4 regions of the Parasedimentitalea nitratireducens genome follow, and region 1 is predicted to be linked to each of the others. Evidence: riboswitches for the same ligand, from Rfam matches in the RefSeq annotation. Region 1 holds a riboswitch; each other region holds the start of a gene.

Region 1 (7,301 bases):
AGCATAGATCAATCCAACTGGTGAATGATCAAAGACAAGAGTTTCGAGATCGTCTTTCATGGAAACCTACGTATTTTCACGGATCATCTTGTCGCACATGCCCCGCTACCCTGCAATCAAAGTAGTGGAGGGATCTATGGACGCAAAGATTGTTGGTTGGGGGCACACCCCCTTTGGCGCGCTGGATATGGGGTTCGAAGAGCTCATACAGACCGCAGCGGCAGAAGCGATAGAGAAAGCCGGAATAGATCCCGCTGAGATCGACGGAATCTGGCTGGGGCATTTCAACAGCGGCATGGTGCCGGATGCCTTTGCCTCCTCTCTGGTTCTGGGCTTGGATGATCGTCTGCGCTTCACCCCCGCAACCCGTGTTGAAAACGCATGTGCCTCTGGCTCGGCAGCGGTCTACGCAGCACGGGATGCAATCCGGGCGGGGTCCGCGCGGACAGTGCTTGTAATCGGTGTGGAAAAGATGACAACGCAGGATACCAAAGGCGTGACCAAAGCGCTCGCTGGGGCCTCTTATCAGGGTGAAGAGGCAGGCGTCAGCTTTCCCCAGATCTTTGGCCGTATTGCCGATGGGTATTTTCAGGCCTTTGGCGATCAATCCGAAACACTGGCCCGGATTGCGGTTAAGAACCACACCAATGCGCTGTCAAACCCGCTGGCGCAGATGCGTCGCGAGGTGAGTTTTGACTTCTGCAACACCCCAAGTGACAAGAACCCCTTGATCGCACCACCACTGCGTCTGACAGATTGCTCGCTAATCTCTGACGGGGCTGCCGCTCTGGTGATGGTGGCAGAGGATCGCGATGGCTTCGAGCATGCTGCAGGGTTTCGTGCGGCCCGTCAGGTCAATGATGTGCTGCCCATGTCTCGCCGTGACATGACGCAATTGGCTGGTGCGGCCCGAGCCTTTGAGCTGGCCTATGAAGAGGCCGGGATCACTGTGAATGACCTTGATCTGGCCGAGGTGCATGACTGTTTCACCATTGCCGAGCTGATGATTTACGAGGCCATGGGTCTGACCCCTGCGGGCCAAGGTTCCAAAGCCGTTACAGCTGGGACAGTGATGGCAGATGGCGCCTTGCCTGTGAACCTCTCTGGCGGGCTGAAAGCCAAGGGGCACCCTGTCGGCGCAACGGGGGTGTCCATGCATGTATTAGCGGCACAGCAAGTGACGGGACAGGCCGGAGCATTGCAAAAACTTGGTGCTGAATTAGCGGCTGTGTTTAATATGGGCGGCTCTGGTGTTGCGAATTACTGTTCGATCTTGGAGCCCCACTCATGAACCCAGCTGAATGGCTGCACCGCACTGCACGGGCGAAAAGGGACAGCCCCGCGCTGTTAACGGGTGAAACGCTCGACTTGGACTACGCCCAATTTCGCGACGCCGCAGCACGCCTTGGTGCGGGTTTGGCGGCGCGTGGCGTGTCCAAAGGCGACAGGGTTGCGATTTATATGGGCAACCGGATTGAGTATCTGATTGCTATGTATGGGGTATGGTTTGCAGGTGCTGCGGCCATTCCGATCAATGCCAAACTGCACCCGAAAGAAGCGGATTGGATCCTTGAAAACGCAGAGGCTACGCTGTGTTTGAGCGACGACAAACTTGGGCCTGACCTCACGACACAGGCGATATGCGTGGACGATCAGGACTGGGCTGCGCTTTTGGCCTCTGATCCGATGACGCGCCCTGTGCCACTCGACAGCAATGACATGATCTGGCTGTTCTACACCTCCGGCACCACCGGTAAGCCCAAGGGTGTGATGATGACTTGTGGCAATGTCGCATCGATGACTTATGGGTATTTCACCGATGTGGATGAAGTCTTTGCCGAGGATGCCATCCTCTATGCCGCGCCTATGTCGCATGGCGCAGGGATCTATAACTTCATGCATGTGATCCGTGGCGCGCGCCATGTGGTCCCTGAAAGTGGTGGGTTTGAACCAGATGAGATCCTGTCATTGGGCAAATCCATTGGCCGCATCTCAATGTTTGCCGCGCCAACCATGGTGCGCCGCCTGGTGGACCACGCCAAAGCGACAGGGCAAATCGGTGAAGGGTTGCGCACTATCAGCTACGCTGGTGGCCCGATGTATGAGGCCGATATCCTTGACGCGGTCGAAACAATGGGCGCGCGATTTGTGCAGATCTATGGTCAAGGCGAATGTCCGATGGGCATCACGGCCCTTACCCGCCATGATGTGGCCGACCGATCCCATCCTCGGTGGCGCGAACGGCTTAACTCCGTAGGCACGGCCCAAAGCGCGGTTCTGGTGCGCATTTTTGATGAAACCGGTCTAGAACTTCCGCCTGGTGAAACTGGCGAGATTGTGGTGCGCGGCGCCACCGTGATGAAGGGCTACTGGCAAAATCCAAAAGCTACGCTGAACACTATCCGTGATAGTTGGTTGTGGACGGGCGACATGGGATCAAAAGACGCAGATGGCTATATCACCCTGCAAGACCGCTCCAAAGATATGATCATCTCAGGTGGGTCAAACATCTATCCCCGCGAGGTGGAGGAGGTGCTGCTCTCGCACCCCGATGTAGCCGAAGTTGCGGTGGTTGGTCGCCCACACGCCGATTGGGGCGAAGAGGTTGTGGCCTTTGTGGTTGGCACGGCCGCTTCCTCCGCGCTCGACCAATTGTGCCTTGACCAGATCGCGCGGTTCAAACGACCCAAAGAGTATATCTATGTGCCGCAATTGCCGAAAAACAATTACGGCAAAGTACTCAAAGTAGACCTTCGTGCTCGTCTACAAGAAGGGACCACCACATGACAAACCTGACAGGGCACACAGCATTGGTCCCCGGTTCCCTTCGAGGGACCGGCTTCGCCATAGCGCTTGCAGGCGCCGGGTCGCGTGTGACGGTTCATTGTTTGGGATCCACCTAGGCCTTCCTGTTTAAATCCAGTTCCGTCCAGAGCCAAGGCTTGACGTTGCTCGCAGCTGTTTGGAACCGTGCCGCTTTTGCCATCCATATCCCAAGGTCGGTGCCAAAATCAGCAAGCCGCTAATTCGGCTGTTTGTTACAGATCAACATGACAACAAACTGTAGCACGGTTACTGCGCCCAGAATGGTTTGGGCGAGAGATATCATTACCGCGATTTGTCTGACGTCAGCACCTATGGGGCCAGATAGCGACATTTAAAAAAGGAGTGTTTCTGGCTCATCGTAACTACCGCGGAGTGGATGATGAGAAAGACAGCAGTACCAATAGAGTGTCCCCGCCCAAAGTAGAGTGTCCCCGCCCAAAGTGTACGCTTAAGAAGTTACCGCATGCAGAGCGGTAGGTTCCAAAAAACTGTCTTTGAGTGGGGAATGAAACCACCGAAATCCCGATTGACATCCAGCTTACCTTCATGCCACAACTTGCCGCGATGGTTCCCGGGCGTACAGCGCATTCCGGGATGAAAAGGGAATATGGTGAGGTGTAGCCAACAGGCGCCAAATCCGTAACTGCCCCCGCAACTGTAAGCGGTGTGCGTCCTCCGTAAGCCACTGGGCCAAAGGTCTGGGAAGGTGGGGAACGCCAACAGCCGCGAGTCAGGAGACCTGCCATCTTGAACGTTAACTCAACCCGGGCGGGGTGTCCCGGATAGGAGGCCAAGATGGCTTTTACGGCATTTGAATGCCCTACATTTAGGTTGACCTGTGCGTACCCCGCGACTTCGCGGAGGGCGATATGCACCGGACTACCACACATAGAATTACCGTCTGCACATCCTGCAAACATACTGGAGAGATCTGTCGTCCCGGCTATGCGTTGATTGACCGGCTGCGTGCCGCAATCGAAGCTGCCGGGGATAGTATTGCCGAAGATTTTGAGATTGCAGGGACAGCCTGTATGGCAGGATGCAGTCGGCCTTGTACCGTGGCGTATCACGCCACACGCAAAGCGTCTTATCTGTTTGGCGACATTGAGCCGGATGAAGATATCGGTGATCTCGTTGAATTTGCCCGTCAATACGCCGTGTTACATGACGGTTGGTGTAGTTCCGTAGACCGACCCGGAAAACTGCGCAAGACGACTCTGGCGCGGATACCCGCAGCTTTAATGGCGATCGAAGCGACGGACCAGGCAGTCTCATGAGCGCAACATCGTTAACACTAGAAGCCGTCACATGGGCGCCGCGTAAACGCGCACCACTGCTGCTAAACGAAATCTCCGTTGCCCTAGAGGCAGGAGAGGTGCTGGGAATTGTAGGCCCTAATGGAGCAGGCAAAACCACGCTTCTGCGGCTTATCTATGGGTTTAATCGGCCGATGAGTGGCAGAATCCTGATTGGTGAGCAGCCGATATCAACTATGCCGCCCCGCGCCCTGGCGCGCAAAGTGGCTGCTGTTTTGCAGGAACAACCGACTGATTTGACACTCTCTGTGCGTGAAATCGTTGCCTTGGGACGTATCCCCCACCGTATGGGGTTCTCTACGTCCGGCCCACGCGATGCAGAGCTGGTCGACGCTGCAATTGATCGTATGGAACTGCATGACTTGGCAGACCGCAGCCTATCAACCCTGTCTGGCGGCGAACGTCAGCGTGTCATGGTTGCCCGGGCACTGGCGCAGGATCCTCAGATATTGGTGCTGGATGAACCCACTAACCATTTGGATATCCGGCATCAACTGGAAGTTTTGCAACTGATCCGCGATCTCGACCTGACGATCGTGACATCCTTGCATGATCTGAACCTGGCGTCTGAGGTCTGTGACCGTGTCCTGGTCCTGAAAAATGGCACTCAGCAAAGCTTTGGCACGCCACAAGAAGCACTGACCGAACAGTTAGTATCTCAGACCTTTGCGGTATTTGCCCAACGAGATGAACTGACCCTGAGCCGCAAGACACACCTAACCTTTCAACTTCCCAACTAAAATCTTGAGGACATTATGAAATACACAACTCTGGCCCTAGGGCTGAGCCTGATCGCGAGTGCAAGCAGTGCAGAAACCACAGTCGATAGCTGCAACCGCCAGGTCACATTTGACACCCCGCCCAAGGCCGCCATATCCAACGATGTGAACCTGACCGAAATGATGCTGGCGCTGGGTTTGGCGGACCGAATGGTCGGCTACACCGGCATCTCTGGCTGGAAAACACTGGACGAAGAGATGCGCGCCGGTGTCGAGGCTTTGCCTGAACTGTCGGCCAAATACCCAACCAAAGAGGTGCTGATCGGCGCTGACGCGGATTTCTACTTTGCCGGCTGGAACTATGGCATGAAGGTCGGCGGCGAAGTGACGCCTGAAACTCTCGCCCCATTCGGAATTGATGTCTATGAGCTGACCGAAAGCTGTATTCACATCGGCGAGAAGCCCAAGGTCAGCATGGACGACATGTACAATGACCTGTTGAACCTTGGTAAGATCTTTGATGTCAAAGCCAAGGCCCAAACCCTCGTTGACGGGTATCAGGCTGAGTTGAGCGCCTTCACCAACGGTCTGGAAACCGGTGATCCACTGCGGGTGTTTGTCTATGACAGCGGCGAAGACACTCCGTTTACAGCCGGTCGTTATGCGATGCCAACCGCGCTGATCGAGGCTGCCGGTGGTCAGAACATTATGGATGACTTTGAGAAAAGCTGGGCTACTGTGACCTGGGAAGCTGTTGTCGAGCGTAACCCCGAAGTGGTGGTCATCGTGAACTACGGCAATGTCACCGCCGAAGAAAAACGTGCATTCATGATGAACAACCCAGCTTTTGCTGAAATGGATGCGGTGAAGAACGACCGTTTCGTCGTGCTGGAGTATGTCGAGGCCACCCCTGGGCCACGCAACATCAAAGCGGTTCAGAAACTGGCTGCTGGGTTCTGGGGCAACTAATATGGGCCAAGGGCAACGCCACACATTTCCGTTGGGACTGACCATCGTTCTGAGCCTTTTGGCGCTTGCGTTGTCCTTGTCCGTTGCAATCTCGGTGGGCGCGGTGTCTGTGCCCATCGAAACCGTCTGGGGTATTTTTTTCGACAAGATTGGAATGGGGTGGAGCGAGCCTAATTGGTCCAAAGGCCGCGCTGCCATCGTCTGGGACATCCGATTTCCGCGCGCATTATTGGCGGTTCTGGTTGGCGCGGGGCTTGCTATGGTTGGGGCGTCGTTGCAAGCAGTCACGCGCAACCCACTGGCTGATCCCCATCTTTTGGGCATTTCTTCGGGTGCAGCCTTTGGTGCAATCTTGGCACTGTTGCACACAGGATTGTTTTTGGGACTGCTGACGGTACCAGTTCTCGCCTTTCTGGGGGCGCTTGCAGCGACTGCCTTAGTATTGGTCGTGTCGCGTTTTGCTGACGCCACCAGCGCCGACCGCCTGGTTCTAACCGGCGTCGCTGTGTCTTTTGTCATTATGGCTGGTGCAAATGTTCTTATTTTCCTAGGCGATCCACGGGCTACGCATACGGTGATTTTTTGGATGCTAGGCGGACTGGGCTTGGCCCAATGGTCCCATCTGATCTATCCGCTAGCCGTTTTGCTGCCTTGTGCGCTTTGGCTGCTGGCCCAAGCGACGAGGCTCAATGCTATGACCATCGGTGACGAAACAGCTGCGACGTTAGGAATTCCCGTGACCCGGTTCCGACTTGCTACCTTTGTGATCGGCGCATCGATTACTGGCGTGATGGTCGCCTTTTCCGGCATGATTGGATTTGTGGGCCTTATGGTGCCGCACATCGTGCGCCTGATTACCGGCGGCGACTATTTGCGAGTTCTGCCGGTTTCGGCCTTGTTCGGAGGCATATTCCTATTGTGGGCTGATATTGCTGCACGCACCTTGATGGCCCCAGAGGACATGCCTATTGGCATCGTAACAGGGCTTGTCGGAGGAATGTTCTTTATCGCGATACTAGGGCGCAAGTGACGCGAAGACGAGCTATGTAGCGACGATGGTGAGTGACGGTGTTAGTTAAGAACTTGGACTCAGCTGTAATTGAGACTGTTTTCGCCTCCCAACCGCTGCTGTTTATGGTCGGGAGCACAGCGTCGGTGTTCGATTGGGGGAGGCTCAGCGGTTCAAGGTCGAATGCACCATTTGGCACACACATGTCAAAGACCGAAATGTTCTTCATAGCGGCTGTTGAGGATCGCTAAGTGGACACGTCCCAGCAAAGTTCACAAACACCATTTTCGCGACCGTGGCGCTAAATGCGCATCTTTCCCGATAGGCGGAGACTGATCATTAACGGCAGTTTGCATGAGCTGCGGGTATGCGTTGGTAGCAGAATCTGTAAAGCCGTGGACCACGCATGGTTGGCTGAGATGAAACGGCCAAGTGTGAATTTTGACTGCTACATTTCACTAA
Region 2 (7,301 bases), on a different contig from region 1:
TAATGACAAAAGACACAGCGACGCCGGTTAGAACCAGGCGGTCGGCGCTGGTGGCGTCAGCAAAACGCGACACGACCAATACTAAGGCAGTCGCTGCAAGCGCCCCCAGAAAGGCGAGAACTGGTACCGTCAGCAGTCCCAAAAACAATCCTGTGTGCAACAGTGCCAAGATTGCACCAAAGGCTGCACCCGAAGAAATGCCCAAAAGATGGGGATCAGCCAGTGGGTTGCGCGTGACTGCTTGCAACGACGCCCCAACCATAGCAAGCCCCGCGCCAACCAGAACCGCCAATAATGCGCGCGGAAATCGGATGTCCCAGACGATGGCAGCGCGGCCTTTGGACCAATTAGGCTCGCTCCACCCCATTCCAATCTTGTCGAAAAAAATACCCCAGACGGTTTCGATGGGCACAGACACCGCGCCCACCGAGATTGCAACGGACAAGGACAACGCAAGCGCCAAAAGGCTCAGAACGATGGTCAGTCCCAACGGAAATGTGTGGCGTTGCCCTTGGCCCATATTAGTTGCCCCAGAACCCAGCAGCCAGTTTCTGAACCGCTTTGATGTTGCGTGGCCCAGGGGTGGCCTCGACATACTCCAGCACGACGAAACGGTCGTTCTTCACCGCATCCATTTCAGCAAAAGCTGGGTTGTTCATCATGAATGCACGTTTTTCTTCGGCGGTGACATTGCCGTAGTTCACGATGACCACCACTTCGGGGTTACGCTCGACAACAGCTTCCCAGGTCACAGTAGCCCAGCTTTTCTCAAAGTCATCCATAATGTTCTGACCACCGGCAGCCTCGATCAGCGCGGTTGGCATCGCATAACGACCGGCTGTAAACGGAGTGTCTTCGCCGCTGTCATAGACAAACACCCGCAGTGGATCACCGGTTTCCAGACCGTTGGTGAAGGCGCTCAACTCAGCCTGATACCCGTCAACGAGGGTTTGGGCCTTGGCTTTGACATCAAAGATCTTACCAAGGTTCAACAGGTCATTGTACATGTCGTCCATGCTGACCTTGGGCTTCTCGCCGATGTGAATACAGCTTTCGGTCAGCTCATAGACATCAATTCCGAATGGGGCGAGAGTTTCAGGCGTCACTTCGCCGCCGACCTTCATGCCATAGTTCCAGCCGGCAAAGTAGAAATCCGCGTCAGCGCCGATCAGCACCTCTTTGGTTGGGTATTTGGCCGACAGTTCAGGCAAAGCCTCGACACCGGCGCGCATCTCTTCGTCCAGTGTTTTCCAGCCAGAGATGCCGGTGTAGCCGACCATTCGGTCCGCCAAACCCAGCGCCAGCATCATTTCGGTCAGGTTCACATCGTTGGATATGGCGGCCTTGGGCGGGGTGTCAAATGTGACCTGGCGGTTGCAGCTATCGACTGTGGTTTCTGCACTGCTTGCACTCGCGATCAGGCTCAGCCCTAGGGCCAGAGTTGTGTATTTCATAATGTCCTCAAGATTTTAGTTGGGAAGTTGAAAGGTTAGGTGTGTCTTGCGGCTCAGGGTCAGTTCATCTCGTTGGGCAAATACCGCAAAGGTCTGAGATACTAACTGTTCGGTCAGTGCTTCTTGTGGCGTGCCAAAGCTTTGCTGAGTGCCATTTTTCAGGACCAGGACACGGTCACAGACCTCAGACGCCAGGTTCAGATCATGCAAGGATGTCACGATCGTCAGGTCGAGATCGCGGATCAGTTGCAAAACTTCCAGTTGATGCCGGATATCCAAATGGTTAGTGGGTTCATCCAGCACCAATATCTGAGGATCCTGCGCCAGTGCCCGGGCAACCATGACACGCTGACGTTCGCCGCCAGACAGGGTTGATAGGCTGCGGTCTGCCAAGTCATGCAGTTCCATACGATCAATTGCAGCGTCGACCAGCTCTGCATCGCGTGGGCCGGACGTAGAGAACCCCATACGGTGGGGGATACGTCCCAAGGCAACGATTTCACGCACAGAGAGTGTCAAATCAGTCGGTTGTTCCTGCAAAACAGCAGCCACTTTGCGCGCCAGGGCGCGGGGCGGCATAGTTGATATCGGCTGCTCACCAATCAGGATTCTGCCACTCATCGGCCGATTAAACCCATAGATAAGCCGCAGAAGCGTGGTTTTGCCTGCTCCATTAGGGCCTACAATTCCCAGCACCTCTCCTGCCTCTAGGGCAACGGAGATTTCGTTTAGCAGCAGTGGTGCGCGTTTACGCGGCGCCCATGTGACGGCTTCTAGTGTTAACGATGTTGCGCTCATGAGACTGCCTGGTCCGTCGCTTCGATCGCCATTAAAGCTGCGGGTATCCGCGCCAGAGTCGTCTTGCGCAGTTTTCCGGGTCGGTCTACGGAACTACACCAACCGTCATGTAACACGGCGTATTGACGGGCAAATTCAACGAGATCACCGATATCTTCATCCGGCTCAATGTCGCCAAACAGATAAGACGCTTTGCGTGTGGCGTGATACGCCACGGTACAAGGCCGACTGCATCCTGCCATACAGGCTGTCCCTGCAATCTCAAAATCTTCGGCAATACTATCCCCGGCAGCTTCGATTGCGGCACGCAGCCGGTCAATCAACGCATAGCCGGGACGACAGATCTCTCCAGTATGTTTGCAGGATGTGCAGACGGTAATTCTATGTGTGGTAGTCCGGTGCATATCGCCCTCCGCGAAGTCGCGGGGTACGCACAGGTCAACCTAAATGTAGGGCATTCAAATGCCGTAAAAGCCATCTTGGCCTCCTATCCGGGACACCCCGCCCGGGTTGAGTTAACGTTCAAGATGGCAGGTCTCCTGACTCGCGGCTGTTGGCGTTCCCCACCTTCCCAGACCTTTGGCCCAGTGGCTTACGGAGGACGCACACCGCTTACAGTTGCGGGGGCAGTTACGGATTTGGCGCCTGTTGGCTACACCTCACCATATTCCCTTTTCATCCCGGAATGCGCTGTACGCCCGGGAACCATCGCGGCAAGTTGTGGCATGAAGGTAAGCTGGATGTCAATCGGGATTTCGGTGGTTTCATTCCCCACTCAAAGACAGTTTTTTGGAACCTACCGCTCTGCATGCGGTAACTTCTTAAGCGTACACTTTGGGCGGGGACACTCTACTTTGGGCGGGGACACTCTATTGGTACTGCTGTCTTTCTCATCATCCACTCCGCGGTAGTTACGATGAGCCAGAAACACTCCTTTTTTAAATGTCGCTATCTGGCCCCATAGGTGCTGACGTCAGACAAATCGCGGTAATGATATCTCTCGCCCAAACCATTCTGGGCGCAGTAACCGTGCTACAGTTTGTTGTCATGTTGATCTGTAACAAACAGCCGAATTAGCGGCTTGCTGATTTTGGCACCGACCTTGGGATATGGATGGCAAAAGCGGCACGGTTCCAAACAGCTGCGAGCAACGTCAAGCCTTGGCTCTGGACGGAACTGGATTTAAACAGGAAGGCCTAGGTGGATCCCAAACAATGAACCGTCACACGCGACCCGGCGCCTGCAAGCGCTATGGCGAAGCCGGTCCCTCGAAGGGAACCGGGGACCAATGCTGTGTGCCCTGTCAGGTTTGTCATGTGGTGGTCCCTTCTTGTAGACGAGCACGAAGGTCTACTTTGAGTACTTTGCCGTAATTGTTTTTCGGCAATTGCGGCACATAGATATACTCTTTGGGTCGTTTGAACCGCGCGATCTGGTCAAGGCACAATTGGTCGAGCGCGGAGGAAGCGGCCGTGCCAACCACAAAGGCCACAACCTCTTCGCCCCAATCGGCGTGTGGGCGACCAACCACCGCAACTTCGGCTACATCGGGGTGCGAGAGCAGCACCTCCTCCACCTCGCGGGGATAGATGTTTGACCCACCTGAGATGATCATATCTTTGGAGCGGTCTTGCAGGGTGATATAGCCATCTGCGTCTTTTGATCCCATGTCGCCCGTCCACAACCAACTATCACGGATAGTGTTCAGCGTAGCTTTTGGATTTTGCCAGTAGCCCTTCATCACGGTGGCGCCGCGCACCACAATCTCGCCAGTTTCACCAGGCGGAAGTTCTAGACCGGTTTCATCAAAAATGCGCACCAGAACCGCGCTTTGGGCCGTGCCTACGGAGTTAAGCCGTTCGCGCCACCGAGGATGGGATCGGTCGGCCACATCATGGCGGGTAAGGGCCGTGATGCCCATCGGACATTCGCCTTGACCATAGATCTGCACAAATCGCGCGCCCATTGTTTCGACCGCGTCAAGGATATCGGCCTCATACATCGGGCCACCAGCGTAGCTGATAGTGCGCAACCCTTCACCGATTTGCCCTGTCGCTTTGGCGTGGTCCACCAGGCGGCGCACCATGGTTGGCGCGGCAAACATTGAGATGCGGCCAATGGATTTGCCCAATGACAGGATCTCATCTGGTTCAAACCCACCACTTTCAGGGACCACATGGCGCGCGCCACGGATCACATGCATGAAGTTATAGATCCCTGCGCCATGCGACATAGGCGCGGCATAGAGGATGGCATCCTCGGCAAAGACTTCATCCACATCGGTGAAATACCCATAAGTCATCGATGCGACATTGCCACAAGTCATCATCACACCCTTGGGCTTACCGGTGGTGCCGGAGGTGTAGAACAGCCAGATCATGTCATTGCTGTCGAGTGGCACAGGGCGCGTCATCGGATCAGAGGCCAAAAGCGCAGCCCAGTCCTGATCGTCCACGCATATCGCCTGTGTCGTGAGGTCAGGCCCAAGTTTGTCGTCGCTCAAACACAGCGTAGCCTCTGCGTTTTCAAGGATCCAATCCGCTTCTTTCGGGTGCAGTTTGGCATTGATCGGAATGGCCGCAGCACCTGCAAACCATACCCCATACATAGCAATCAGATACTCAATCCGGTTGCCCATATAAATCGCAACCCTGTCGCCTTTGGACACGCCACGCGCCGCCAAACCCGCACCAAGGCGTGCTGCGGCGTCGCGAAATTGGGCGTAGTCCAAGTCGAGCGTTTCACCCGTTAACAGCGCGGGGCTGTCCCTTTTCGCCCGTGCAGTGCGGTGCAGCCATTCAGCTGGGTTCATGAGTGGGGCTCCAAGATCGAACAGTAATTCGCAACACCAGAGCCGCCCATATTAAACACAGCCGCTAATTCAGCACCAAGTTTTTGCAATGCTCCGGCCTGTCCCGTCACTTGCTGTGCCGCTAATACATGCATGGACACCCCCGTTGCGCCGACAGGGTGCCCCTTGGCTTTCAGCCCGCCAGAGAGGTTCACAGGCAAGGCGCCATCTGCCATCACTGTCCCAGCTGTAACGGCTTTGGAACCTTGGCCCGCAGGGGTCAGACCCATGGCCTCGTAAATCATCAGCTCGGCAATGGTGAAACAGTCATGCACCTCGGCCAGATCAAGGTCATTCACAGTGATCCCGGCCTCTTCATAGGCCAGCTCAAAGGCTCGGGCCGCACCAGCCAATTGCGTCATGTCACGGCGAGACATGGGCAGCACATCATTGACCTGACGGGCCGCACGAAACCCTGCAGCATGCTCGAAGCCATCGCGATCCTCTGCCACCATCACCAGAGCGGCAGCCCCGTCAGAGATTAGCGAGCAATCTGTCAGACGCAGTGGTGGTGCGATCAAGGGGTTCTTGTCACTTGGGGTGTTGCAGAAGTCAAAACTCACCTCGCGACGCATCTGCGCCAGCGGGTTTGACAGCGCATTGGTGTGGTTCTTAACCGCAATCCGGGCCAGTGTTTCGGATTGATCGCCAAAGGCCTGAAAATACCCATCGGCAATACGGCCAAAGATCTGGGGAAAGCTGACGCCTGCCTCTTCACCCTGATAAGAGGCCCCAGCGAGCGCTTTGGTCACGCCTTTGGTATCCTGCGTTGTCATCTTTTCCACACCGATTACAAGCACTGTCCGCGCGGACCCCGCCCGGATTGCATCCCGTGCTGCGTAGACCGCTGCCGAGCCAGAGGCACATGCGTTTTCAACACGGGTTGCGGGGGTGAAGCGCAGACGATCATCCAAGCCCAGAACCAGAGAGGAGGCAAAGGCATCCGGCACCATGCCGCTGTTGAAATGCCCCAGCCAGATTCCGTCGATCTCAGCGGGATCTATTCCGGCTTTCTCTATCGCTTCTGCCGCTGCGGTCTGTATGAGCTCTTCGAACCCCATATCCAGCGCGCCAAAGGGGGTGTGCCCCCAACCAACAATCTTTGCGTCCATAGATCCCTCCACTACTTTGATTGCAGGGTAGCGGGGCATGTGCGACAAGATGATCCGTGAAAATACGTAGGTTTCCATGAAAGACGATCTCGAAACTCTTGTCTTTGATCATTCACCAGTTGGATTGATCTATGCTGAAAACCGTGTGATCCGCCGGAGCAATCCACGGTTCGCTCAGATGTTTGGCTATCGGAATGGCGAGTTGGACGGGCATTCCCTATCTAAGCTTTATCCTTCAATCGAAGAATATGAACGCATTGGCAATCTGGGCCTACGCAAGATGCATGGCTCTGGTGAATATCAAGACGAACGGATCATGAGTCGCCGTGACGGGGCGCATTTCTGGTGCCGGGTGCGCGGACAGTCGATGGATCCGCAAACACCTTTTGCACGGTCGGTATGGAGTTTCGCGGATATTTCGGACCATCGACCAATAGCAGATATGACCGCACGGGAACGGCAAGTCGCTAAGATGATGGCAGAGGGCCTGACCAGCAAAGAGATCGCAAGAGATTTGGACATTTCTCCACGCACTGTCGAAGTGCACCGAGCACGGTTGTTGGAAAAATTCGAGGCGCGCAATTCGCTGGAGCTGATCGCCCGGTTGGCAGGTCTGCCAATCTAGACAGATCATCAGGCAGTAGGCGAAAAGCCAAAAGCCTTCACTGAGGAGACCTTGCTGTGTCCAGTATTAGCATTGTGCAAAGCGACTAACCTGTGCTTTTGAGACCATCGGATGCATAGACCGCTCTATCTGAACTAGCCGTAACGAATGCCTTATTTAGGCCAGCTCTGCTCTCCAATCTGTCAATGCAATTTCCGAGCACTGTCGAAGCTGGAGATTGCCTTAGTTTTCTTCGGACTCCCTGGCTCTTGATGGGCTCGTTGGCACCGGTCCTTCGCTGCGGTCAGCCCCAACGGTAGAAAAGCACCGATAGCGACATTTGCAAAGCCTGACCGCAACTCACTCAGATGGGACGTGAATGGCCCACAGCCGACCTTGGTGCGTTTTCGTCTAGTGGTGGCTCCCAGCCCTTCTACGACATTGGTGCGCGGGGCAGCAAGGAAGACGTCTGAAGAAAGAAA
Region 3 (7,301 bases), on a different contig from region 1:
CTCGGTTTCAAGAACTACGACCCCGAGGTGCCATTTGCCGGCGTCATCCTCAACCGCGTCGCCAGCCCGCGGCACGAACGGCTGACCCGGCTGGGCATGGAAAAGGCTGGCATCAAGGTGCTCGGCTCGCTGCCTCGTCGCGGCGACCTGACCCTGCCCGAACGCCACCTTGGCCTGATCCAGGCGGTTGAACACCCTGATCTCGAAGAAGCCATTTCAGGCTACGCAACCTTCTTGCGCGAAAACGTCGACCTCGACGCGATCAAGGCTGCAGCCCTATCTGGCCCAGCCCCAACCGCTCAACCGCTACCCACTCCACCTGTCCAACGCATCGCGCTTGCTCGTGATGCAGCATTCTCGTTCACCTACCCGCACTTGCTGACTGGTTGGCGCAACGCTGGGGCCGAGATCCTGCCGTTCTCGCCTCTGGCTGATGAAGCGCCAAGCCCAGACGCCGATCTGGTCTGGCTCCCCGGCGGCTACCCTGAACTCCACGGTGGCACGCTGGCCGCAGCAGAGACTTACCGCGCGGGCCTGCGCAAACATGCCGAGACCAAACCGGTACACGGCGAATGCGGCGGCTACATGGCCTTGGGAGAGGCGCTGATCGACAAGCAAGGCAACCGTCACCAGATGGCCGGGTTACTAGGGCTTGTGACCTCTTACGAGAAACGCAAATTTCACCTCGGCTATCGCCGCGCGGTGCTGGATGCTCCTATGCCCGGTTTTGACGCAGGTGCTGCTCTGCGCGGGCACGAGTTCCACTACTCGACCATTCTGGACGAACCCGACGCCCCGCTGGCGCAAGTGTTTGACGCCGACGGCAACCCAGTGCCTGAAACCGGATCGATCAAGGGCAATGTCAGCGGCACCTTCTTCCATTTGATCACCGGAGAACGCAGATGAGTGGCTTTGTCAGCTTTGTCTCCTCTGGTCCCGGCGATCCGGAATTGCTGACCGTTAAGGCGGTGAAAAGTCTGGAAGCCGCTGATGCGGTGCTGTTTGACGATCTGTCCTCCGGTCCGATCCTGGACCATGCCCGCGAAGATGCCGATCTGGTTGGTGTTGGCAAACGCGCCGGTCGCCCCTCGCCCAAGCAAGACCACGTCAGCAAACTGCTGGTGGATTACGCCCGGTCTGGTGCCAAGGTTGTGCGGCTAAAATCCGGTGATTCTGGTGTCTTTGGTCGGCTCGAAGAAGAAATCACAGCCCTGCGCGAAGCAGGTATCAAATACGAGGTCATTCCCGGCGTTACCGCAGCATCCGCAGCAGCTGCGGCGGCAGGTATCCCGCTGACCCGCCGCCTGACCGCCCGGCGGTTGCAGTATATCACTGGCCACGACGTGACTGGAGAGCTGCCCGAAGACCTGAACCTGACCGCGCTGGCTGATGCCAATGCAACCACTGTGGTCTATATGGGCAAACGCACCTTTGCCGCGCTGGCGGAACTGCTGATATCCCATGGGTTACCCTCGGAAACCCCAGCTATGCTTGCACTGGCCATTTCGACACCGGAACAAGAGCTGTCGCATCACACCGTTGGTGAGCTGCCAACCCTACTGCGTGAACTCCAAACCACCGCCCCGGTGCTGATCCTTTATGGGCCTTTGGCTGAGTCGGAATGAGCGTGCCAACCCTGACCCTGTGCCGTACTTGCCGCGACGCCGATCCGACCCTGCCGGATCAACTGCGCGAGGCCGTTGCAGTTGCTGGGCTGGAGGTCAAAGTGCAACAGGTGGACTGCATGTCGGGCTGTAAACGCCCGCAAACCCTGTCGGTGCGCCAAAGTGGCAAAACCGCCTATTTGTTTGGTGAGGTTTCAACAGCGGATATTCCCGACATCCTAACCTTTCTGAGCCTGTTCAATGACAGCACGGACGGCAACCTTGCCGACGCCCGTCCACTGGGCGGGTTGCGGTTCAAGGCCCTCGCGCGAATCCCTGCGGATATTGACTAAATCCGAGGGCAGCGCCTGACCTTGGGGAGGTGCAAAGCGCCTTCCCGGGGGGAAGGTCAGGCGCTGCCCGTCCTCACGTCCGGGCTAAATGCCCGGTAATGGAAGGATAAGTCGCAACAACCCTCCCAAACCGTCGGTTTCAAACTTGACCCTGCACCACCCCATCGGGCACATTGGCGTGATATGGTGTCCGCACAGCGCAAAGCGTTAGGACTGAAACGGGAATGAGGAACGGCGGACCCAATCGCGGCGCCGAGACCTCAACCGCCCCCGCGACTGTGAGTGGCGAGCGGCTTTCCAAACCACTGTCGGGCAACGGCCCGGTGGGAAGGGGAAAGTTGGCTGTGACCCACGAGTCAGGAGACCGGCCGTATGGAACGCAAATTGATGCCGTCGGGTGTGACGGTAAGGAGAGAAAATATGACGACTAAAACACTGAACGCTGCCGCCGCCGGATCCCGTTTCCTGCCAGCTGTTTTCGCAATTGTTCTGGGCCTGGGTGTGATCACCCTAACCGGCCACGTACAGGCAGCCGCCCTGCATGACGCCGCACATGACGTGCGTCACGCAACTGGCTTCCCCTGCCACTAACCAATGTATAGCCGCATTTTAACCAGCGCGTTGTTCGCTGGTGCTGCAGCAGGGTTGATTGCCGCCCTGCTGCAGTTGGTATTCGTGCAGCCTGTTCTGCTCCACGCCGAGCTTTATGAGACCGGTGAGTTGGTGCATTTCGGCGGTACACCTGTGTCCGCACATCCCGAGCTGCCCGGCTTTGACGCCATGCGCGACGGGCTAAGCATCGTGTTCACCATGCTGACCTATACCGGTTACACGCTGGTTTTGGTGGCGCTGATGTCCATGGCCGAAACGCGAGGTGCCGAGATCAATGCCCGCACCGGGCTGCTCTGGGGCCTGGCTGGCTTTATCGCCTTCCACCTGGCACCAGGCTTTACGCTTGCGCCCGAAGTTCCAGGCGTTGCCGCAGCGGATGTTGCCGACCGTCAGGTTTGGTGGGGCGCAACGGTGGCAACCGCAGCTGCTGCCATGTGGTTGATTGCCTTTGGCACCAACAAGATCAGCTACCTGATCGCAGCAGCCCTGTTGATGGCACCGCACCTGGTTGGTGCACCTGAGCCTGATACCTTTGCTGGTCCGGTTCCAACCGAGATCGGTGCCCTGTTTGCCGCCCGCGCCTTTGGCGTTGGTCTGGCCGCCTGGGCCCTGGTTGGCACCTTTGCCGGATACTTCTGGCAAGTCGAAGGTCAACGCGCCGAGGCCTCAGCCTGAACAAGCTTACCTCCCCCTTCGCCAGAAACGGCGGAGGGGTTTTACTTTATGGAGGACGAAAATGTCCCGCCCACTCGCACTTTTTGCCATTGGTCTGATCTTTGGTGGCGGCGCTGGTTTTGTGATTGCCGCTGGCAATGGCGTGACCTTCGAAGGTCATGATCACAGCGATCCGTCGCAACACGCCGGCATGGAAATGCAGGCCGAAATGGCCAGCCACGATCACGCTTCGGCTGTAAACCTGCCCGCCGGGGAGGATGCCCCAGGATTGGAAGTCAAGCTCACCAAAGACCCGATGGCGGGTTGGAACTTGCACGTCATGCCCAAGAACTTCCACTTCTCGCCCGAGAACGCCTCGAAAGAGGACGCCGACGGTGAAGGCCACGCGCATGTCTATATCAACGGCACCAAGCTGGGTCGCCTGTACGGCAACTGGCTGCACATCGGTGACCTGCCCAAGGGTGACGTCGAAGTGAAGGTTTCGCTGAACGCCAACAGCCATAGCCCGCTGATGGTCGATGGTGCGCCCGTCGAGGCCTCGGTTTCGCTGCAAGTCGAATAAGATCATGGTCAGCGCCTGACCTTGGGGAGGTGCACAGCGCCTTCCCCGGGGAAGGCGCTGCACGGCGTTGCCGGACACAACTCCTAAAACATCTTCCCACATTTGGAGCCTAACAATGATCGACCTCACCCTAATTGGTATCGGCACCGGCAACCCACAGCACCTAACGTTGCAGGCCATAGACGCCCTGAACGCGGTTGATCTGATCCTTATCCCCAACAAAGGCGCGGGCAAAGATGATCTGGCCGGTTTACGACGTGAGATCTGCGATCAAGTCATTACCAACACCGATGTCAAACTCGTCGAGTTCGGCTTGCCCACCCGCGACCCTAAGACCGTCGACTACCACCAGAGGGTCGACGACTGGCACGATGCGATTGCGCTGGTCTGGGCGAAAGAAATTCAGACGCACCTGCCCGATGGTGGCAAGGTTGGTTTTCTGGTCTGGGGTGATCCATCGCTGTACGACAGTACCATGCGTATTGCCGATCGTTTGCAGCGCCAGCAAGACATCAACCTGACTGTGATCCCCGGCATCACCTCGATCCAGGCTCTGACTGCATCCCACGCGATCCCGGTCAACGAAATCGGCGCGCCGTTCACAATCACCACAGGCCGTCAACTGCGCGATCACGGCTGGCCCGACAGTGCCAATACTCTGGTTGTCATGCTGGATGGCGAATGTTCATTCCAGAGCATTGATCCTACTGGCGTACAGATCTGGTGGTCGGCCTATGCTGGCATGAAAGAAGAGATCCTGATTTCCGGGCAACTGAGCGATGTCTCCGAGCAGATCATCAAAACCCGTGCCAGAGCCCGTGCAGATCATGGCTGGATCATGGATATCTATCTGTTGCGTCGATAATTATTCGTACCGCAAACTCACGCTGACGCGCGTTGCATTTCTGTTAATAGGCCGCAATACCTACATAAGACATTACAAACGAAACGATAATTGGCGCGGTTTATTAGTACCCATGGATAATACTGAGAACAAAAAAGTAAGAACGTCCGTCCGCGAGCGCTCGGACGCGATCAAGGATTTTCGCTGCAAAAATCTAATTGCAGTGATCGAAGATCCAGCGGACATCAAAAATATCGGCACCGTCATCCGAAACGTAAATGCTCTGGGTGCAGAGAAGGTTTACATTGTGGACCCACGCAAGGCGCTTCCTGATGACTGGCAAGAAATGCGCGAGCGCAAATCCCTTTCAAAGACCTCGGTCTCTGCGGTCAAATGGACCTTTGTAAAGCGGTTTGACAGCACCCAGGCTTGCCTAGACCATTTGGAAGAACAGAACTTCGCTTCAGTGGTTACGTCTCCTCATATCAAAGGCAGAACCAACGTCTATTTGCACGAAGGAGATTTTACCAAACACACCAAACTCGCGGTTTGGTTTGGCAACGAAAAACGCGGCATCAGCGAGATGGCCGTTGAGCGCAGTGAGATGTGTGTTGCAATCCCTATGTTTGGAATAATCGAAAGCTTCAATTTGGGAACAAGTTCGGGAATTGTTCTGTATGAGATCACCAAACAGAGACGTGATTACCAGAGCAAATACAGACGAGGACGGCAAAAAGGCAAGCGCAGCGAACCCCTCCCAACCGTCATGCCACGTAACGAATAGCCAGGCATTTGTTCCGCGATTGAACACGTTCTAGATGGACGTCGTTTCGTTCTACCAAAGTGGGCGTCTTGAGATTGGTATGTCTAGCACGACAAGTTTACCATCAGCCGTTCGAACATACCGTCAAAGGCCTGCACTTCGCGGGACCAGTGGTCTAGGTGCCCTTCTGCCTGAAGCCGGTTGGCGGCCTCGGCTCCGACCATGTCTGCGACAGAGTTTTTGTCGCCCATATGGTGCAGGACGTCTGAGACCATCGGCAGAACTTCCTGTGGAGCCTGGCCTCCATAGGTCTGGCAAAGCAGTTGTAGTCTCTGACTACCACGATCCAGGTCCTGTTTGGAATACTCACAAAGATCTTCGGCCCCAAACGACAGCGGAGTCATCCAATAGGACAGATAGGCCAAGTCGCGAGTGCGAGGTCCGGGGCCGCAGAGGTCGAAATCTACAATGGCCTTGGGCACACCCTCGTGGGGCTGGAACATTCTTCTGCTCTAGGTGCAGCAGAAACTGGTGAATGGTGTCGCTCTGGGGCCCCGTAAATCGCCGCACCGAGTCGCCAACCCGAACAACCGAGTTGATATTGCCGCCGTCCAGAACCTGTTCGTGTGTGTCGGAACTCATTGCAATGTCATTTGCAATTCATACTGCCCAGCAGTCTCGGTTGCGCCAAGGGATGCCATAAGCCCCTGAAACACCCGATCTTCCTGCTGCACATTGATCAGCCGCAAGGGTGTATCGGGCAATTGGCGTTGAACCGCAGTAAGCAAGGGTTTTCCTAGCCCTTGTCCACGCGCAGAAGTATGAACTGCCAGCTGATGAACCGTCCCCGATTGGGCGCCGACCACGGCATAGGCCTGCAGCTTTGCCCCGTCATACGACGCAAGGCAAATTAGCTGATCCCCAATGGCCAGCATCGAGTCATCGTCGTTTTGCCACGACGGTGTCCAGTCCCGAACCTCAGCAACCTGCGCGGCGATGTCTTGCCAGTGGGTCTTGGTAAAACCGTTTGCGGCTGGCGTATCCTGTTGCAAAATCGGCAGGCTATAACAATCCAGCAGTCGGTTCTGTGTCATACCCAGTGAGTAATACAACCCTGCTGCGGCTTCATTATCGCGCAGGACTTCACACTGGAATGAACAAATGCCGAGGCCACGCAAATGGCCCAGACAATCCTCAGCCATAGCGCGTGCCAAGCCACGAGACCGGAACTGCGGTCGGGTTCCACTCGAGATCAAGTACCCCTTATCCCCCCGTATCGAGGTCAGCCAGACGGCGGCAACCTCGCCATCGACAATTGCAACGCGTGAGCTCTCCAGATCCAGCCCGCGCTGACGCATCATCATCTCAAAATCCTGAAGGCTCAGTTTCATCGGCACCGAATAATCCGAGAAGGCATCCAGCATGGTCAGGTGTAGCTGGTCAAAGCTGACCTGGGTGGCGGGGCGTATTTCAAACATCTCGGACTTCTTTGTTCACGGTGGCAACAGGTAGGCCTAAATTCTGCGGTCGGCGTTGCACACTTGATGCCATCCCCGGCCACTCTTCAAGGGCTTTTGTGTGTTGAAAATCATTTCTCGCACCTTGGTGCCAGTTCATGCTCGCAGCTCTTGCGCAAGATTTTTGTTCACTATATGTTCCCATCCAAACCCACCAACTTTAGGACAGAAAATGATCAAGGGAAGCTGCCTGTGCCAAGGCGTGAAATTTCAGATATCGGGCGAGCCATCGTCGCTGAGCTATTGTCATTGCTCCAGATGTCGCAAATCAACAGGCGTGTTTTCTGCGTTTCTGATTGGTAAAGCTGATGATTTGGAAATCACCGAAGGTCACGATCAAATCGCCAAGTATGGTGCAGGTCCTGATGCAA
Region 4 (7,301 bases), on a different contig from region 1:
GCGCATTGGCAGCTACAACTCGGGCGGCATCGGCCCACATGAAATGTTGCTACGTCAAGACGCGCCCGGCCTAGTCATCGCCAACGGCGGCATCCAGACCCACCCGGACAAGGGCCGTGAAAAACTGAACCTTGATACCATGCTGCCCAACCTCACCTATATACGGCTTGACGGTACGGTCGAGGATCAGATGCAACTGCCCGAAGATCTGCACCAAAACTCGATCCGCCATTTGGCAATGCACCCCAACGGCACCGTCGGCTTTGCCATGCAGTGGCAAGGCGAAGCAGGTGCTGGTGTCCCCATCGTTGGCCTTCACCGGCCCGGCACCGCGCCCCGGCTCATGGCCGAGGATGACCCCCGCACCCGCAATCTGAACGGTTATGGTGGTTCGATCTGCTTCTCTATTGATGGAGCAGATATCGCCGTCACCTCCCCTCGCGGCGGTGTTGTGCAAATTCTGTCGGTTGAGTCGGGCGAGATACTGCATCAACACCACCTCGACGATGTCTGCGGTCTGATCGCAAACCAAACCGGCTTTGTCGCCAGCACCGGGCGCGGCCAGTTTCTACACCTGACCCCATCCAAGGTATCCCCTCTTTCACAGCATGACCTGCGCTGGGACAACCATATGTTTGCCTTGGGTTAAGCCCTTCTATTCAAATCACACTTCCCTGCATTGCGTGCCCTTCAAAGCGCGCGGTGTAGTTTTGTGCAGGGTGCAATTACTGAGCCAACCGCGCCAGATCGATTAACTCGAAAGCATAACGAAATTGAATCGTGACATCACGAAAGCAATTCGCTAAGAGTGGGTCGAAAGGACTTCCCCATGGACGCTGACACTCGCCAAACCGAAATTCTGAAACTTCTGGAACAAAAAGACCGGGTCGAGGTTGAAGAGCTTGCCGACCGTTTTGACGTCTCTTTGCAGACCATTCGCGCCGACCTGCGCGAGTTAAGCGCTCGCAACGCCTTGTCCCGCGTGCACGGCGGCGCGGTCCGTATCAGCTCTGCCGCAACCCGCGCCTATGGCGACCGGCGCAAGCTGAACGCCAAGGGTAAACTTGAAATGGCCACATTGGCCGCTGATTTGATCCCCGAAAACTGCTCGATCACCTTAAATATCGGCACCTCGACAGAAAAGGTTGCCCGCGCTTTGACCGGCCACCGCGGACTTACCGTATTGTCAAATAACATAAACATTATCAATATGATGATGGGAAGTGCTGTCATGGGTGGGCAGATAAAGAACTTGATCCTTGTTGGCGGCAAGGTACGGCAAAGCGATGGTGCTATTGTCGGCGAAGACGCGGTTGAATTCATCTCGCGATACAAAGTGGATTACGCCGTGATCGGCGCCTCGGCACTGGACGCCGACGGGGCGGTGATGGACCACGATGTCAGCGAAGTATCCGTCGCCCGTGCCATTCTCAAAAACGCTCGCACCAAGGTTCTGGTTTGCGATGGCAGCAAATTCGAACGCACCGCGCCGGTTCGCATATGCTCGGTCGAAGACCTAGATGTGGTCGTCACCGACCGCCCTGTCCCCGAAGAATTTGCCCAAGCCGCACAGCGTGGTGAAACCCGCATCATCACCGCCGCAAAAAACGAAAGCAGCGAAAATGACTGATCATCCGATCACCGACCTATTCATCATTGGCGGTGGTATTAATGGCTGTGGCATTGCCCGTGACGCCGCTGGTCGCGGTATGTCCGTCACATTGGCCGAGATGAATGACCTAGCCTCGGCAACCTCCTCGGCTGCGACAAAGCTATTCCACGGAGGCCTACGTTATCTGGAGTACTTTGAATTCCGTCTAGTCCGCGAGGCGCTGATTGAACGCGAAATCCTGCTGCAAGCGATGCCACATATCTCTTGGCCGATGCGATTTGTGCTGCCCTATCACGCCGACATGCGGTTTGAGAACGACACCCCCACGTCGAAACTGCTGTCGGGCATTATGCCTTGGATGAAGGGGCGCCGACCCGCCTGGCTGATCCGTCTGGGCCTGTTCATGTATGACACATTGGGCAAACGCGGTATTCTGCCAGGCACAGCCAAGCTGGACCTAGCCAGTGACACGACTGGCAAACCGCTGAATTCCAAATTCAAAACTGCCTTTGAATATTCTGATTGCTGGGTCGAAGACGCCCGTCTGGTGATGCTCAACGCTCGCGATGCCCAGGCCCGTGGTGCCACAATCCTCCCCCGCACCAAGGTCATCGGCACCAAGCGCCTGTCAGACCATTGGGAAATTACCCTTGAGGACCGAGACAGTGGAGAAACCCACACCCACCGTGCCAAAATGCTGGTCAACGCCGGAGGCCCGTGGGTTGCTGACCTTCTGCAAAAGCAGCTGAACATCCAAAGCAATGAAACTGTGCGGCTGGTCCGTGGCAGCCACATCGTCGTGCCCAAACTGTATGATCACGACCGCTGTTACTTCTTCCAAGGCACCGATGGGCGGATCATTTTCGCTATCCCCTATGAGGAGGACTACACCCTGATCGGCACCACCGATGCCGACCACACGGATGTCGACTCCCCGCCGGAATGCACCGAGGATGAGCAGGACTATCTGGTTAAATTCGCATCTGACTACTTCGACACCCCGGTGACGCGGGATCAGATTGTCTGGACCTATTCAGGCGTGCGCCCTCTATATGATGACGGCGCCAGCTCGGCCACGGCAGCCACCCGTGAATATGTGCTGTCTCTAAACCAAGACGCAGCACCACTGCTGAATGTATTTGGCGGTAAAATCACCACATACCGCAAACTGGCCGAGGCCGCGATGGATAAGATCAGCACAGCCCTGCCCAACTTGACGTCCAACTGGACCGCAGGCGTACCGCTCCCCGGCGGCGACTTCGCGGTCGAGGATGTGAAAACCCTTCAGGCCAAGCTTGCCACCGACTATCCCTTCCTCTCCCCCTATGCCACCCGCCGCCTGATCCGTGCATATGGGACCGAGGCGTGGGAGGTGCTGGGAGAGGCCAAGTCAGCCACTGATCTGGGACAGGATTTTGGTGCCACCATCACCGCGCGCGAGCTAGACTGGGCGATTGAGCGGGAATGGGTCCGTACAGGCGAGGACTACCTGTGGCGGCGCACCAAGCTGGGCCTTCGGCTGAGCGAGGAAGAGCGTGCTGCGGTGGATGGATATATCACGCAACAACTGGCCAAGTTAGCCGCATAATCCCAGCGCGCGGAACAAGGCCGCAGGCCGCCGCGCAATCGCCTGCCCGTCCCGGCGGGTCGGCGATTTGGTTCAGGCATGCGCTTTAATGTGATCTCGTACGGATTTTGCAGAGATAAACTGCCCAAACCAGTGTTGGATCGCCCACCCACGGGCAGGCGATCACTCGTCTACGCTCTAAAACTCAACACCCTTCTGCGCCTTGATCCCGGCGCGGAACGGGTGCTTGATCTGCCCCATTTCAGTCACCAGATCGGCAATCTCGATCAGCTCTTCCTTGGCGTTACGCCCAGTCAGAACCACATGGGTCATCGGTGGCTTTTCGGTCTCCAAAAACTCCACCACCTCGGCCAGATCCAGATATTCATAGCGCAGCGCGATGTTGATCTCGTCCAACAACACCATGGTGTTACGCTCGTCCCGGATCATCTCCTTGGCCTTTTCCCAGCCAGCCTTGGCCGCCGCAATATCGCGCGCTTTGTCCTGCGTCTCCCAGGTAAAGCCTTCGCCCATGGCGTAAAACTGACACAGATCCGAGAAATTCTCTTCTATCAGGGTGCGCTCGCCGGTCTGCCAGCCCCCCTTGATGAACTGCACCACGGCCGATGGCATTTTGTGGGCGATACAGCGCATGATCATGCCAAAGCCCGAGCTGGATTTGCCCTTGCCCGGCCCGGTGTGAATGATGATCAATCCCTTCTCACCATCCTTGGTCGCCATCATCCGATCACGCGCCGCCTTTTTCTTGGCCATCTTGGCCGCATGGCGGGCCTCATCATCGACGGGCGCTTCTTTTTTGGGGGTGTCACTCACGGCGAGTCTCCTGCTGATTCCAGCTATGACTTGACAAGGACCGGGGGGATGACGCAAGGGGGTTTTGTTGGTTCCTGTTTTTGACAGGCGAAGAGGGAATGTGATGCGCCCAATTGCGCAAGCACAGCCGCCCCCGCGACCGTGACCGGAGAGGTCTCTGATGCCACTGGCCTAGGCCGGGAAGGCAAGAGAACCGCAAAAAGGCCCAACGCCTTTTGACTCCGCAAGCCGGGAGACCTGCCAACATGATGATCAACGGGCGAACGGGGTGTTTCGCAACCGGTTGAGGGTTCCTCACGTTACGGGTCCCCCTTCTGGCCTTACCCTTTTTGTCACCACAAGGAGATGGCCCCCTATGGGTGATGTAACACTAACTGTCTGTACAACCTGCCGCCGCGCAGATGTTGACCCCGACGCCACGCGCCCAGGGTCCATCCTGCTCGAAGCGCTCAAAGAAACCGGCGTCCCCGAAGGCGTGAACATTCGCGGCGTCGAATGCCTGTCCGCCTGCAAGCGTGGCTGTTCCATGGTGCTCAGCGGCGGCGACAAGCGCTGGACTTATGTCTACGGCGACCTGGACCCTAACGAACATGTCGACGACATCATCGCAGGCGCTGCCGCCTATGCCGCAACCGAGGACGGTCTGGTCCCATGGCGCGAGCGCCCCGTCGTTTTCCGCAAACAATCCATCGCCCGCATTCCGCCGGTCGACACCGCTTCTCAGGAGTAATTACATGAGCGATCTCAACAAGATCCCCGTCACAGTCGTCACCGGATTTCTGGGCGCGGGCAAAACCACACTGATCCGCCACCTGATGCAGAACCCACAGGGCAAGCGTCTGGGCGTACTGGTCAACGAATTTGGCACCGCCGGTGTGGATGGTGACATCCTGAAATCCTGCGCCGATGAAAATTGCCCGGAAAACAACATCGTCGAGCTGGCCAACGGCTGCATCTGCTGCACCGTGGCCGATGATTTCATCCCGACGATCGAGGCGCTGATGGCCCTGCCCCAGCCGCCCGAGCATATCCTAATCGAAACCTCAGGTCTGGCGCTGCCCAAGCCGCTGCTCAAAGCCTTTGAATGGCCCGCGATCCGCTCCCGCATCACTGTTGACGGTGTGATTGCCCTCGCCGATGCCGAGGCTGTGGCCAAAGGCCAGTTCGCCCCTGATCTGGACGCCGTCGCCGCCCAGCGCGAGGCCGACGAAAGCCTTGACCACGAAACGCCTTTGTCAGAGGTTTTCGAAGATCAGATTTCCTGTGCTGACATCATCCTGCTGTCCAAGGCTGATCTGGCGGGGGCAGACGGAGTTGCGACCGCCCGCGCCGTGATCGAAAAAGAAAGCCCTCGCAAGCTGCCAATCCTGCCGATGACCGAAGGCGTGATTGATCCCCGCGTTGTGCTGGGCCTCAATGCGGCGGCCGAGGACGATCTGGACGCGCGCCCCAGCCACCACGATGGCCACCACGATCACGAGCATGACGATTTTGAGAGCATTGTGGTCGAAATGGGAGAAGTTGCCGATCCGCAGGCATTGCAAGATGCGATCATCAAATTGGCCCAAGAGCGCAATATCCTGCGCGTCAAAGGCTATGTGGCGGTCGAAGGAAAACCAATGCGGATGCTGGTACAGGCCGTAGGCGAACGCCTACGCGCGCAATATGACAAGCCCTGGGGCAGCGACACTCGCCGCACCCAGCTTGTGGTGATTGCCGAGCACGACAACATCGACTCCGCCGCCATCCACGCCGCACTGGGAGCCTAAACTCCGGCCCGGCACCGCCGGGCCGCGCCTGACCTTCCCGTCAAACCGCAGGTTTGCCTGCGGCAAAACGGGAAGGCACTACGCACCTCTCCAAGGTCAGGCACCCCCCTTTGTGGCCCTCGTCACTGTTCGTTAATAATGGAAACAACTTAATCTCATGCACGTCGTCTTCCGCGAAAGCCACGGTCTCGAAGAAAGTGAGACCCCACAGGATCTGGGCCAGACCCCGGCTGATCTGGTGGTGCTGTCCTTTTCCGACAGCGACCTTGGCGCCTTTGCGGCAGGCTGGCACCGGGCTGATGGTTCTTTACCCTCGCTGCGTCTGGCCAATCTGGTTGCCCTGAAACACCCGCTGTCGGTCGATGTCTACGCCGAGCAAACACTCGAGGGCGTCAAAGGCATCCTCGTCCGTCTGATCGGTGGCGAGAGCTACTGGTCCTATGGTCTTGCCACCCTGCAGGATCTGGCCCGCCGCTATGGCATTGCGCTGGCCATCCTCCCCGCCGATGGCCGAGAAGACCCGCGTCTGGACGAGCTGTCGACCCTGCCGATTTCAACCCTGCGCCGCCTGCAATCCCTGTGCGACGCTGGCGGAGCCGTCGCCGCCCAGGCCGCCCTCGCGCAACTCTCCCTAGCCGCCGGTCTCTATGCCAGCCCGGTCCTAGGTCTGAAATCAACGCCCGAGCATGGCTTCTATGACCCGGACCAAGGCGTGTTGTCATCGCTCCCCGAAGATAACAAACCTCTGTTTTTGGTCAGCTTCTACCGCTCTTATCTAACAGCCGCCGACACCGCCCCAGTCGACGCCCTGATTGCTGAACTGCGCAGCCGAGGTCATGCCGCCTACGGTCTCTTCGCCGCCAGCCTCAAGGCCCCAGCCACAGCCAAATGGCTACGCGAAGCCCTGCCACGTCTGGCCCCATCCGCCATCATCAACGCCACAGCCTTCTCAGCGATCGGCAGCGACGGCAAGGCCTCTCCGCTCAACACCACCGGCTGCCCGGTCTATCAGGTCGCCCTGTCCACCGCCCGCCGCAAGGACTGGGACAGCGCCACCCGCGGCCTCTCCCCGGCTGATCTGGCTATGCATGTGGTCCTGCCCGAGGTTGATGGCCGCGTGTTTGGCGGCGTCGTCAGTTTCAAATCACCGGGCCGCAAAGATCCCGACCTGCAGTACTCCCGCTTTGCCCACCAAGCTGACACCAACCGCATCACGGCTGTGGTCAACCGGGTCATGGGCTGGCACCAGCTGTCGACCAAAGCAAACGCAGAAAAGCAACTCGCGCTGATCCTGTCCACCTATCCCGGCAAAGACTATCAACTGGCCCATGCGGTGGGGTTGGATGCCTTGGCCTCGGCCGAGAACATCCTGAGTTCTCTGTCAGAGACAGGCTATACCGTAGAACTCCCCGGCGATCTCGCCCCGCGCCTAATGTCCGAAACCCTGAGCTTCCCGCTCACCGACTATCAGTCCGCCGTCTCTCGCCTACCGCAATCGCTACAAGATGACCTGGCCCAA

The links. A riboswitch is a leader RNA that binds a small molecule or an ion and turns the genes downstream of it on or off. The one in region 1 is predicted to bind cobalamin.
Region 2: it holds a riboswitch for cobalamin, as region 1 does, so the genes downstream of both, AC2T28_RS10555 (DUF1636 family protein) here and AC2T28_RS13625 (DUF1636 family protein) in region 1, are expected to answer to the same signal.
Region 3: it holds a riboswitch for cobalamin, as region 1 does, so the genes downstream of both, AC2T28_RS13105 (CbtB domain-containing protein) here and AC2T28_RS13625 (DUF1636 family protein) in region 1, are expected to answer to the same signal.
Region 4: it holds a riboswitch for cobalamin, as region 1 does, so the genes downstream of both, AC2T28_RS13035 (DUF1636 family protein) here and AC2T28_RS13625 (DUF1636 family protein) in region 1, are expected to answer to the same signal.

The regions. Positions count from the first base shown of each region.
Region 1 covers NZ_JBYAXC010000004.1:9,186-16,486, forward strand. The annotation lists gene AC2T28_RS13605 (response regulator transcription factor) at 1-60, opposite strand, end outside; gene AC2T28_RS13610 (acetyl-CoA acetyltransferase) at 137-1,291, shown strand; gene AC2T28_RS13615 (class I adenylate-forming enzyme family protein) at 1,288-2,787, shown strand; partial or broken gene AC2T28_RS13620 (DUF4389 domain-containing protein) at 2,900-3,118, opposite strand; cobalamin riboswitch at 3,375-3,587, shown strand; gene AC2T28_RS13625 (DUF1636 family protein) at 3,696-4,103, shown strand; gene AC2T28_RS13630 (ABC transporter ATP-binding protein) at 4,100-4,882, shown strand; gene AC2T28_RS13635 (ABC transporter substrate-binding protein) at 4,898-5,830, shown strand; gene AC2T28_RS13640 (FecCD family ABC transporter permease) at 5,832-6,860, shown strand.
Region 2 covers NZ_JBYAXC010000002.1:979,905-987,205, forward strand. The annotation lists gene AC2T28_RS10540 (FecCD family ABC transporter permease) at 1-520, opposite strand, end outside; gene AC2T28_RS10545 (ABC transporter substrate-binding protein) at 522-1,454, opposite strand; gene AC2T28_RS10550 (ABC transporter ATP-binding protein) at 1,470-2,252, opposite strand; gene AC2T28_RS10555 (DUF1636 family protein) at 2,249-2,656, opposite strand; cobalamin riboswitch at 2,765-2,977, opposite strand; partial or broken gene AC2T28_RS10560 (DUF4389 domain-containing protein) at 3,234-3,452, shown strand; gene AC2T28_RS10565 (class I adenylate-forming enzyme family protein) at 3,565-5,064, opposite strand; gene AC2T28_RS10570 (acetyl-CoA acetyltransferase) at 5,061-6,215, opposite strand; gene AC2T28_RS10575 (response regulator transcription factor) at 6,292-6,840, shown strand.
Region 3 covers NZ_JBYAXC010000003.1:495,822-503,122, forward strand. The annotation lists gene AC2T28_RS13090 (cobyrinic acid a,c-diamide synthase CobB) at 1-906, shown strand, start outside; gene cobA (uroporphyrinogen-III C-methyltransferase) at 903-1,625, shown strand; gene AC2T28_RS13100 (DUF1636 family protein) at 1,622-1,957, shown strand; cobalamin riboswitch at 2,125-2,344, shown strand; gene AC2T28_RS13105 (CbtB domain-containing protein) at 2,378-2,548, shown strand; gene AC2T28_RS13110 (CbtA family protein) at 2,552-3,244, shown strand; gene AC2T28_RS13115 (hypothetical protein) at 3,306-3,806, shown strand; gene cobF (precorrin-6A synthase (deacetylating)) at 3,922-4,671, shown strand; gene AC2T28_RS13125 (TrmH family RNA methyltransferase) at 4,634-5,434, shown strand; gene AC2T28_RS13130 (hypothetical protein) at 5,518-5,916, opposite strand; gene AC2T28_RS13135 (GNAT family N-acetyltransferase) at 6,052-6,891, opposite strand; gene AC2T28_RS13140 (GFA family protein) at 7,103-7,301, shown strand, end outside.
Region 4 covers NZ_JBYAXC010000003.1:479,892-487,192, forward strand. The annotation lists gene AC2T28_RS13015 (DUF1513 domain-containing protein) at 1-649, shown strand, start outside; gene AC2T28_RS13020 (DeoR/GlpR family DNA-binding transcription regulator) at 830-1,630, shown strand; gene glpD (glycerol-3-phosphate dehydrogenase) at 1,623-3,200, shown strand; gene cobO (cob(I)yrinic acid a,c-diamide adenosyltransferase) at 3,378-4,013, opposite strand; cobalamin riboswitch at 4,065-4,272, shown strand; gene AC2T28_RS13035 (DUF1636 family protein) at 4,369-4,743, shown strand; gene cobW (cobalamin biosynthesis protein CobW) at 4,748-5,782, shown strand; gene cobN (cobaltochelatase subunit CobN) at 5,940-7,301, shown strand, end outside.